Linked DNA regions of Roseimaritima multifibrata. The protein of the gene in region 1 interacts with the protein of each later gene in a pairwise test. Links are inferred from orthologs where the notes say so. Each region holds a gene or a part of one and is shown in the gene's direction. Other genes may lie near its edges.

Region 1 (3,503 bases):
GCAAAAGTTCAAAAACCACCAAAACGAGTGAGCCTAAAACCACGGCCCTTTCCACAACGGCAAAAAAGAAGCATCACGACGAGACACACGAAACCGCGAAGAACATTCCTGCTGAGCCACGGTGGAAAGAACGATTGCAAAACCATCTCAAGGAACGTGAAATCAATAATTGACGGTTTCCCAGTGGGGTTGCAAGCCAGCGTCGCAACGAGTGCCGTTTTGACAATATCGGCAACAGGAACCACCATCTGTCGATGGTCGCGACGGAAGTCACGTAGCGACGCTCGACAGAGCGTGGACAGACCGGCAATACGTCACGAATCGATTTCACGTCCCAAGAGATACTAGATGTTTCCCGATGGTATGCGGGCGACTATGTTTTCCTGAACCGATCGACTTTATTTCCCATTGCCGCCTGATATTCGAAAGCGATAACCATGGATCTGAAACTAAACGGAAAACTTGCAGTGATTTCAGGCTCCACGTCGGGAATCGGAAAATCAATCGCACACACGCTCGCCACCGAAGGGGCGCGAGTCATTATTAACGGACGGAGCCAGGAATCGGTTGACCGCACGCTTGCGGAACTGCAACTAGGTGATCAGGCCGTCGGCATTCCCGCCGATCTTTCGACGGCCGAAGGGTGCGATTCCTTGATCCAACAAGCCGCTAAGATTGCTCCGATTGATATCCTGATCAACAACGCGGGGATCTTTGAACCATGTCCGTTCGAGGAAATCAGTGATGCCGACTGGCAACGCTTCTTCAACATCAACGTGATGTCCGGCATCCGTTTATCTCGAGCGGTCACGCAAACGATGAAGGAACGCGGATGGGGTCGAATCATCTTCATTGCAAGTGAATCGGCGATCAACATTCCCGTTGAAATGATCCACTACGGGATGACCAAGACCGCTCAGTTGTCCGTTTCCAGAGGCCTTGCAAAATCGCTCGCGGGGTCGGGCGTCACGGTCAACAGCGTCCTTCCTGGACCGACCTGGAGCGAAGGGGTGCAGGATTTTGTTAAAGAACTTGCCGGCGATCGCGACATCGAAGCATTCAAAGAGAATTTCTTCAGTGAGTCGCGTCCCGGTTCGCTGATCGCTCGGTTTGGGCAAACCGAAGAAGTGGCTGCGATGGTCGCCTTCTTGTGTAGTGAAATTGCCGCGACCACCACCGGAGCGGCGATGCGCTGCGAAGGCGGACTGGTCGACACCTGCTTCTAAAAAACGTCGCCCGATCCATTGATTTAGTTCTTCCCGCTTTTGCACCATTCCCATGACCGCGAATCCTCCCCCCCAAGCCACCCCATCGAGAACATCCGATGACGAACGGTGGATGACACGTGCGCTGCAACTTGCGGCGAAAGGGGAAGGTTCTGTGGAACCCAACCCGATGGTTGGGTGCGTGATCGTCAAAGACGGGCAAGTTGTCGGAGAGGGCTATCACGCAAAATTCGGCGGTCCACACGCCGAACGGGCTGCCTTTGCTTCGGTTGCCGACAAGCAGGCGATTGCCGGGGCCACTTGGTACGTGACGCTGGAACCATGTTGCCACACCGGCAAAACGCCTCCTTGCACCGACATCATTCTGCAGTCCGCCCCGGCCCGGGTTGTTGTCGCCATGCGGGATCCGTTTCCCAAGGTGGACGGCGGCGGTTTGCGTTTGCTGTCCGCTGCGGGAATTCAAACCGATTGCGGGATACTGGAAAGCGACGCTCAAAATTTGAACCAACCCTATTTGATTCGCCTGCAACAAAAACGCCCCTGGGTGATCGCCAAATGGGCGATGACGCTGGACGGCAAGATTGCAACCAAAGAGCGGCATAGCCAATGGATATCGGGTCCTGAATCACGCGCCGATGTCCATACGACTCGGGGACGCTGCGATGCGGTGATTGTGGGTGGCGGCACCGCAAGCAAAGATGACCCAACACTTACCGCGCGACCGCCAGGGCCTCGCATCCCCACAAGAATCGTGATTTCAAAGTCAGGTCGTTTGAAACTTGAATCCAAACTGGTCCAGACAATCGATGAAGGCCCGGTCTGGTTATTTACCGCCGCTGACGGAAACGTCATCAACGCCCTTGCCGACGCCGGTGTAACCATCTGTCCGATTCCCGGAAACAGTCCAACCGAAGATTTGCAATCCGCATTAATAAAATGTGGAGAAGCCGGAATGACGAACGTGCTGGTGGAAGGTGGTGGTGAACTGCTGGCGAACTTCTTTGCTGCCGATTTGATCGATGAATGCCACGTCTATATCGCTCCGAAACTGGTTGGAGGAACCGGGGCACTCGGACCGATCGGGGGCGATGGGCTAGCCAAAATCCCTTCACAGGGGCAATTCGAATACGTCCGCTTCGAGACATTCGGACCGGACCTGAAATTGGTCGCGAAACGAAAACGGTAACGCAACACCACCTACTGGCCGGTGTCGCCTGTTAACCGGTACCGGACGAACCGCCCAGAAGCACGCCTTCGCAAATCCTTAGAACTGAAGGACCTGCTTATCCTCGGCGATCATCGCGCCGGGAACAAGCAACTGAGCCGCCTGCAGATCGATCGGATCGCCGTCGGTTTCCAGTGGATTAAGATGCACAAAAACCAACTGCTTCACCGCGGCCATACTTGCGACCGCTGCAACGCGTGACGTCCACGAGTGTCCGGTCAGCTCAGCCCATTGACGCTGCGTATCGCGGAAATTGCACTCGTGCAGCAAAAGATTCACGCCACGAATTTTCCCCACGTAATCGGCGATCGGATCGGCAATGGTATCGGTCACATAAGCCAATGAATGCCCCGGCCAATCGATCCGAAACCCGGTGGAACCTCCCGGATGCTCTAGACTAAACCAAGTTAGTTTCCCGCCGCCCAGCAGATCAGGGGTGTGTTCTTCTAACGCCATCCATTCAACATCTAATGGCACAGGAAAAAGAGAAGGATCCAGCAGGTGATTTTGAATCGCGTCGATCTTTTCCTGTCGAGCCCAAACACGGACCGTTTGCACGGGATGCTGATGCAGGATCCCCAACAGAAAGGTCAACCCGACCACATGATCCAAGTGGGTATGGCTAAGCAAGATATCGAGGCGGTCGGTCTGGATCAGCGGCGGCAAACGGAATAAACCGGTCCCCGCATCCAGCAGCAAACCTGCCTCCGGGATGAAATAGCTAGACGTATGCCGCGTTTCATTAGGATGGTATCCCGCGGTACCCAAGCAATGCAATTCCATAACAACGACGCAGCCTATAAAGAATCCGACTGCAGTCCATGCAGTGAAAAAGACAATATGATCAGCCTGAGCAGACTGACGTGGCACAATAACAGGTACTCTGCCTTGCGCACCAGTTTACCGTCAAGATTCGTTCACGTGGTCCAATTCGGGATCGATCGCATGTTCCCAGCCTAAGACAACACAATCCTCATAGGTCGCCCAACGACTTTGGTCGCCCCACAGAGGTGCAAGGCAAATCGGACAGGCGGCATTACTCGAATCTGGAT
Region 2 (3,564 bases), 1.1 Mb from region 1 along the record:
TACAGGTCCACGAATCCCCCCGGATGGCGTCAACAAGCGAAGAAACGCTGGAATCGGGGATGGTCGTAACGGTAGAACCTGGGATCTATTTGCCCGGCGAGTTTGGCGTTCGTATCGAAGATGACGTTCTCGTCACCCCGGAAGGAAACGAAGTCTTGTCGTCGCTCGCAAAGGGCCTCGATGACATGATCGTTTTCCTGTAAAACAACCGGTTAAAGACAACGGCTCGTCGCGGCCGGTCACATAGATTTTTATCACAATAAGTGAGACGACGTCGTATGAATGCAGGTGGGAAACGCGAAGCGGTCAACGTATTTGGGATCGATCAGCTAAAAGAGTTGATCGAATTGATGGAGCAGCACGACCTGGCAGAGATCGATCTCCAGCAAGATACCGACCGAATCAGTCTAAAACGGGGCGGTGCACAGCCTTTGCAGGCCATGCCTGCCCCCATGGCGGCGGCCCCGGTCGCAGCTGCAACACCTGCCGAACCGGCTGGAGACGGCCCCAATATTTTGACCATCAAATCACCGATGGTCGGGACTTTCTACACAAAACCGAATCCTGAATCCGAGAATTTTGTCAAAGTCGGTGCGATGGTTTCCCCCGACACCGTGATCTGCATCGTTGAAGCCATGAAAGTCTTCAACGAAATTCCAGCGGAAGTCAGCGGGAAAGTCGTCGCAGTCCTTGCCGAAAACGGGCAACCTGTCGATTTCGATAAACCGCTCTTCAAAATCGATACCTCGGCCTAGGTCTTTCAGCCAAGGTACCGCGTTTTCTGGCCTCTCGGCAAAATCACTGCCTAGGCTCCCACTGGTTTACCCCCAAATTCTTTAGATAGCTAAACGGTCATGTACAACCGGATCCTGATTGCCAATCGTGGCGAAATTGCCCTTCGTGTCATCCGTGCCTGCCGAGAATTGGGGATCGAATCGGTTGCCGTCTACAGCCAAGCGGACGCCGATTCGGCTCATGTTCGTTATGCCGATCAAGCGTTTTGCATCGGCCCCGCGCGGAGCGCGGACAGCTACCTGCGCATCGACCGGATCATTAGCGCTGCGGAGCTAGGGGATGTCGACGCGATCCATCCGGGTTATGGATTCCTAGCCGAAAACGCTCACTTCAACGAAGTTTGCCGGAGCTGCAAAATTGACTTCATCGGGCCTCGCCCCGAAGCGATGGAAATGCTGGGCGATAAAAACACCGCCCGGTCGCTGGCCATCAAGGCCGAAGTCCCAGTAGTGCCCGGGAGTGACGGGTTGATCGATGATGACAATGAAGCGATTCGCGTTGCCAACGAAATCGGATTTCCTGTCCTGATCAAAGCAACCGCAGGTGGCGGAGGCAAAGGGATGCGAGTGGCCGTCGACCAATCGGTCCTGGCAACCGCCGTATCGCAAGCCCGCACCGAGGCCCAAGCGGCGTTTGGTAACGGAGCCGTCTACATCGAAAAGTACATTGAAAAACCTCGGCACATCGAAGTTCAGGTGATCGCCGATGAACATGGCAACGTGGTTCATCTTTATGAACGCGATTGCAGCGTTCAACGTCGCCATCAAAAACTGATCGAAGAAGCCCCCAGCCCGACGCTATCGCCAGAAAAACGGACCGCGATCTGCGAAGCGGCCGTGCGAATGATTCGAGCCGCCAACTATACCAATGCGGGAACGGTCGAATTTATCGTCGACAAGAACGATGATTTCTACTTCATCGAAGTCAACGCCCGAATTCAAGTCGAACATCCCGTCACCGAAATGGTCACCGGCATCGACCTGATCAAGCAGCAGATCCTTGTCGCGTCCGGCGAACCTCTTCCCTTCAAACAAGAAGACATTCCATGCCGCGGGGTCGCTATCGAATGCCGCATCAACGCCGAGAATCCCGACAAAGGCTTCCAACCCAATCCAGGTAAAATTCAGCACATGTTTGCCCCAGGCGGTTTGGGCGTTCGTTTTGATTCCCACGTTTGCTCGGGCTATACGGTACCTCCGTATTACGATTCGATGATCGGGAAACTGATTGTCTACCAGCCGACACGACTGGAAGCGATCGCCACGATGCGAAGGGCTCTGAAAGAATTGGCAATCGAAGGCATTTCGACGACCGCCAGCTTCCACGACAAAGTCCTGCAACATCCTGAATTCATCGCAGGAAACTGCGATACAACGTTCGTCGAACGTGAATTCACCAACTAGTAACTGGCACCCGCGATCGACGATGCACAGAAGGATAGCTGCCTCTCTGCCGTAGTTACCGTCGCCAGACGGTAGTTCCTACTGCGGCACCGTCACCTTTCGATTGTCCCCTTTCGCTTCACGAAAGAACGCTCCCTGAAAGCGGCTTTCGCTCGGGACGTGCGATTTATTCGCGACGGATATTGGTCACGCCTTGAGCTTCTCACTCACGCCAACCTTTCGCGGGGGGGGGGGGCGTGAAAAGAATAAGTGAAGAAAGTCTGGCTCCCCTCGCCCTCAAAACAAGCTCGCTTAAAACAGGTTTGATACCGGATCATCGGTTCGCCAGCTAATGCAATTAAGTACGATTCAAAGGCTTGTTTTGGGGGAGAGGGGCTGGGGGAGAGGGGCCGACAGCGTTGGCAAGGCGTGACATAATCGGCTGAAATCCGAGGCTTTCACCGCGTCTTCGCTGCAAAATCGCCAGCTGGAAATCTCCCCCTCTCCCCCAAGCGAGCTCCACTAAATCAAAGAAAGAGGCAGAGATCACGCAATGAGCTAGCAGAGATTTCTTCCGCAACAAAGAGCTTGCTTAGGGGCGAGGGGAGCCAGACTTTCTTCATTTATTCTTTTCATCCCCCGAGCGAAAGGCGACCATTGCCCAACAACTCAGACGGTGATCAGGAGGCGGACGGTGGCTGATCCATTCCGTAGTCCTTGATCTTCTTGTGCAGGGTGTTGCGATTCATTCCCAGCCGACTCGCTGCACGGGTTTGAACCCCGTCGCATTCGAGAAGGACCTGGCGGATGACCTCGCGTTCAACACGGTCGACGATCTGGCTATGGACGTCACTCGCATCCTCAGCGATGGTCTGCAGCCCTTGCTGCACAACTGCAGTGGTCAGCGAACCTACGTCCGCGGTGTTGACCGGCTCGGCAATCGCTTTCGCTTTCCCGGTGATCGATTCGGGCAGAAAATCGATGGCTGGCTCGCTTCCCTCTGAACAGACAATCACCCGCTGAAGGTAACTGAACAGCTGGTCGATGTTCCCTGGCCAAGGATAGTTTTCCAGCGAGGTCAACAGCGGCCCTTCAAGCGACTGCACCTGCTTGCCAATTTGCCGATTAAGTACTTTCCAGAAGTGATCGATCAGCGGCAGAATGTCTTCGCGGCGTTCGCGTAGCGGGGGGAGCAGAATCGGAATCACGTTCACTCCCCAAAAAAGATCGCTGCGAAATCTCCCCTCTTCGACCGGCGGTAACAGATCAAGCGAGCTGGCCGCAATCAGGCGGCACGGGGCAGCGGGGAGGGTCGAAGACGAATCCGGATGAGCATCCGCTTGCTCGCCCGCATTGAACACAAACTGCGACAATCGATCCTGCAGCG

What was found.
Region 2: the proteins of ribD (region 1) and accC interact in binary tests that used the Escherichia coli proteins (3 or more experiments, as listed by UniProt). The link is inferred for Roseimaritima multifibrata from one-to-one orthologs.

What each region holds. Positions count from the first base shown.
Region 1 is NZ_CP036262.1:1,864,837-1,868,339, reverse strand. Bases 577-3,345 are described here. They hold ribD (bifunctional diaminohydroxyphosphoribosylaminopyrimidine deaminase/5-amino-6-(5-phosphoribosylamino)uracil reductase RibD), read left to right. Parts: upstream 577-1,278; coding sequence 1,279-2,412; downstream 2,413-3,345. Other genes in these bases: FF011L_RS06860 (MBL fold metallo-hydrolase), read right to left, coding at 2,491-3,321; FF011L_RS06870 (SDR family NAD(P)-dependent oxidoreductase), read left to right, coding at 577-1,226. In the rest of the region: more of FF011L_RS06870, read left to right, coding at 438-576; FF011L_RS06855 (hypothetical protein), read right to left, coding at 3,358-3,503. UniProt on the Escherichia coli protein: Converts 2,5-diamino-6-(ribosylamino)-4(3h)-pyrimidinone 5'-phosphate into 5-amino-6-(ribosylamino)-2,4(1h,3h)-pyrimidinedione 5'-phosphate.
Region 2 is NZ_CP036262.1:2,936,078-2,939,641, reverse strand. The notes cover bases 197-3,026. They hold accC (acetyl-CoA carboxylase biotin carboxylase subunit), read left to right. Parts: upstream 197-854; coding sequence 855-2,198; downstream 2,199-3,026. Other genes in these bases: FF011L_RS10690 (sigma 54-interacting transcriptional regulator), read right to left, coding at 2,858-3,026; accB (acetyl-CoA carboxylase biotin carboxyl carrier protein), read left to right, coding at 279-755; FF011L_RS10705 (M24 family metallopeptidase), read left to right, coding at 197-203. In the rest of the region: more of FF011L_RS10705, read left to right, coding at 1-196; more of FF011L_RS10690, read right to left, coding at 3,027-3,564. UniProt on the Escherichia coli protein: This protein is a component of the acetyl coenzyme A carboxylase complex; first, biotin carboxylase catalyzes the carboxylation of the carrier protein and then the transcarboxylase transfers the carboxyl group to form malonyl-CoA.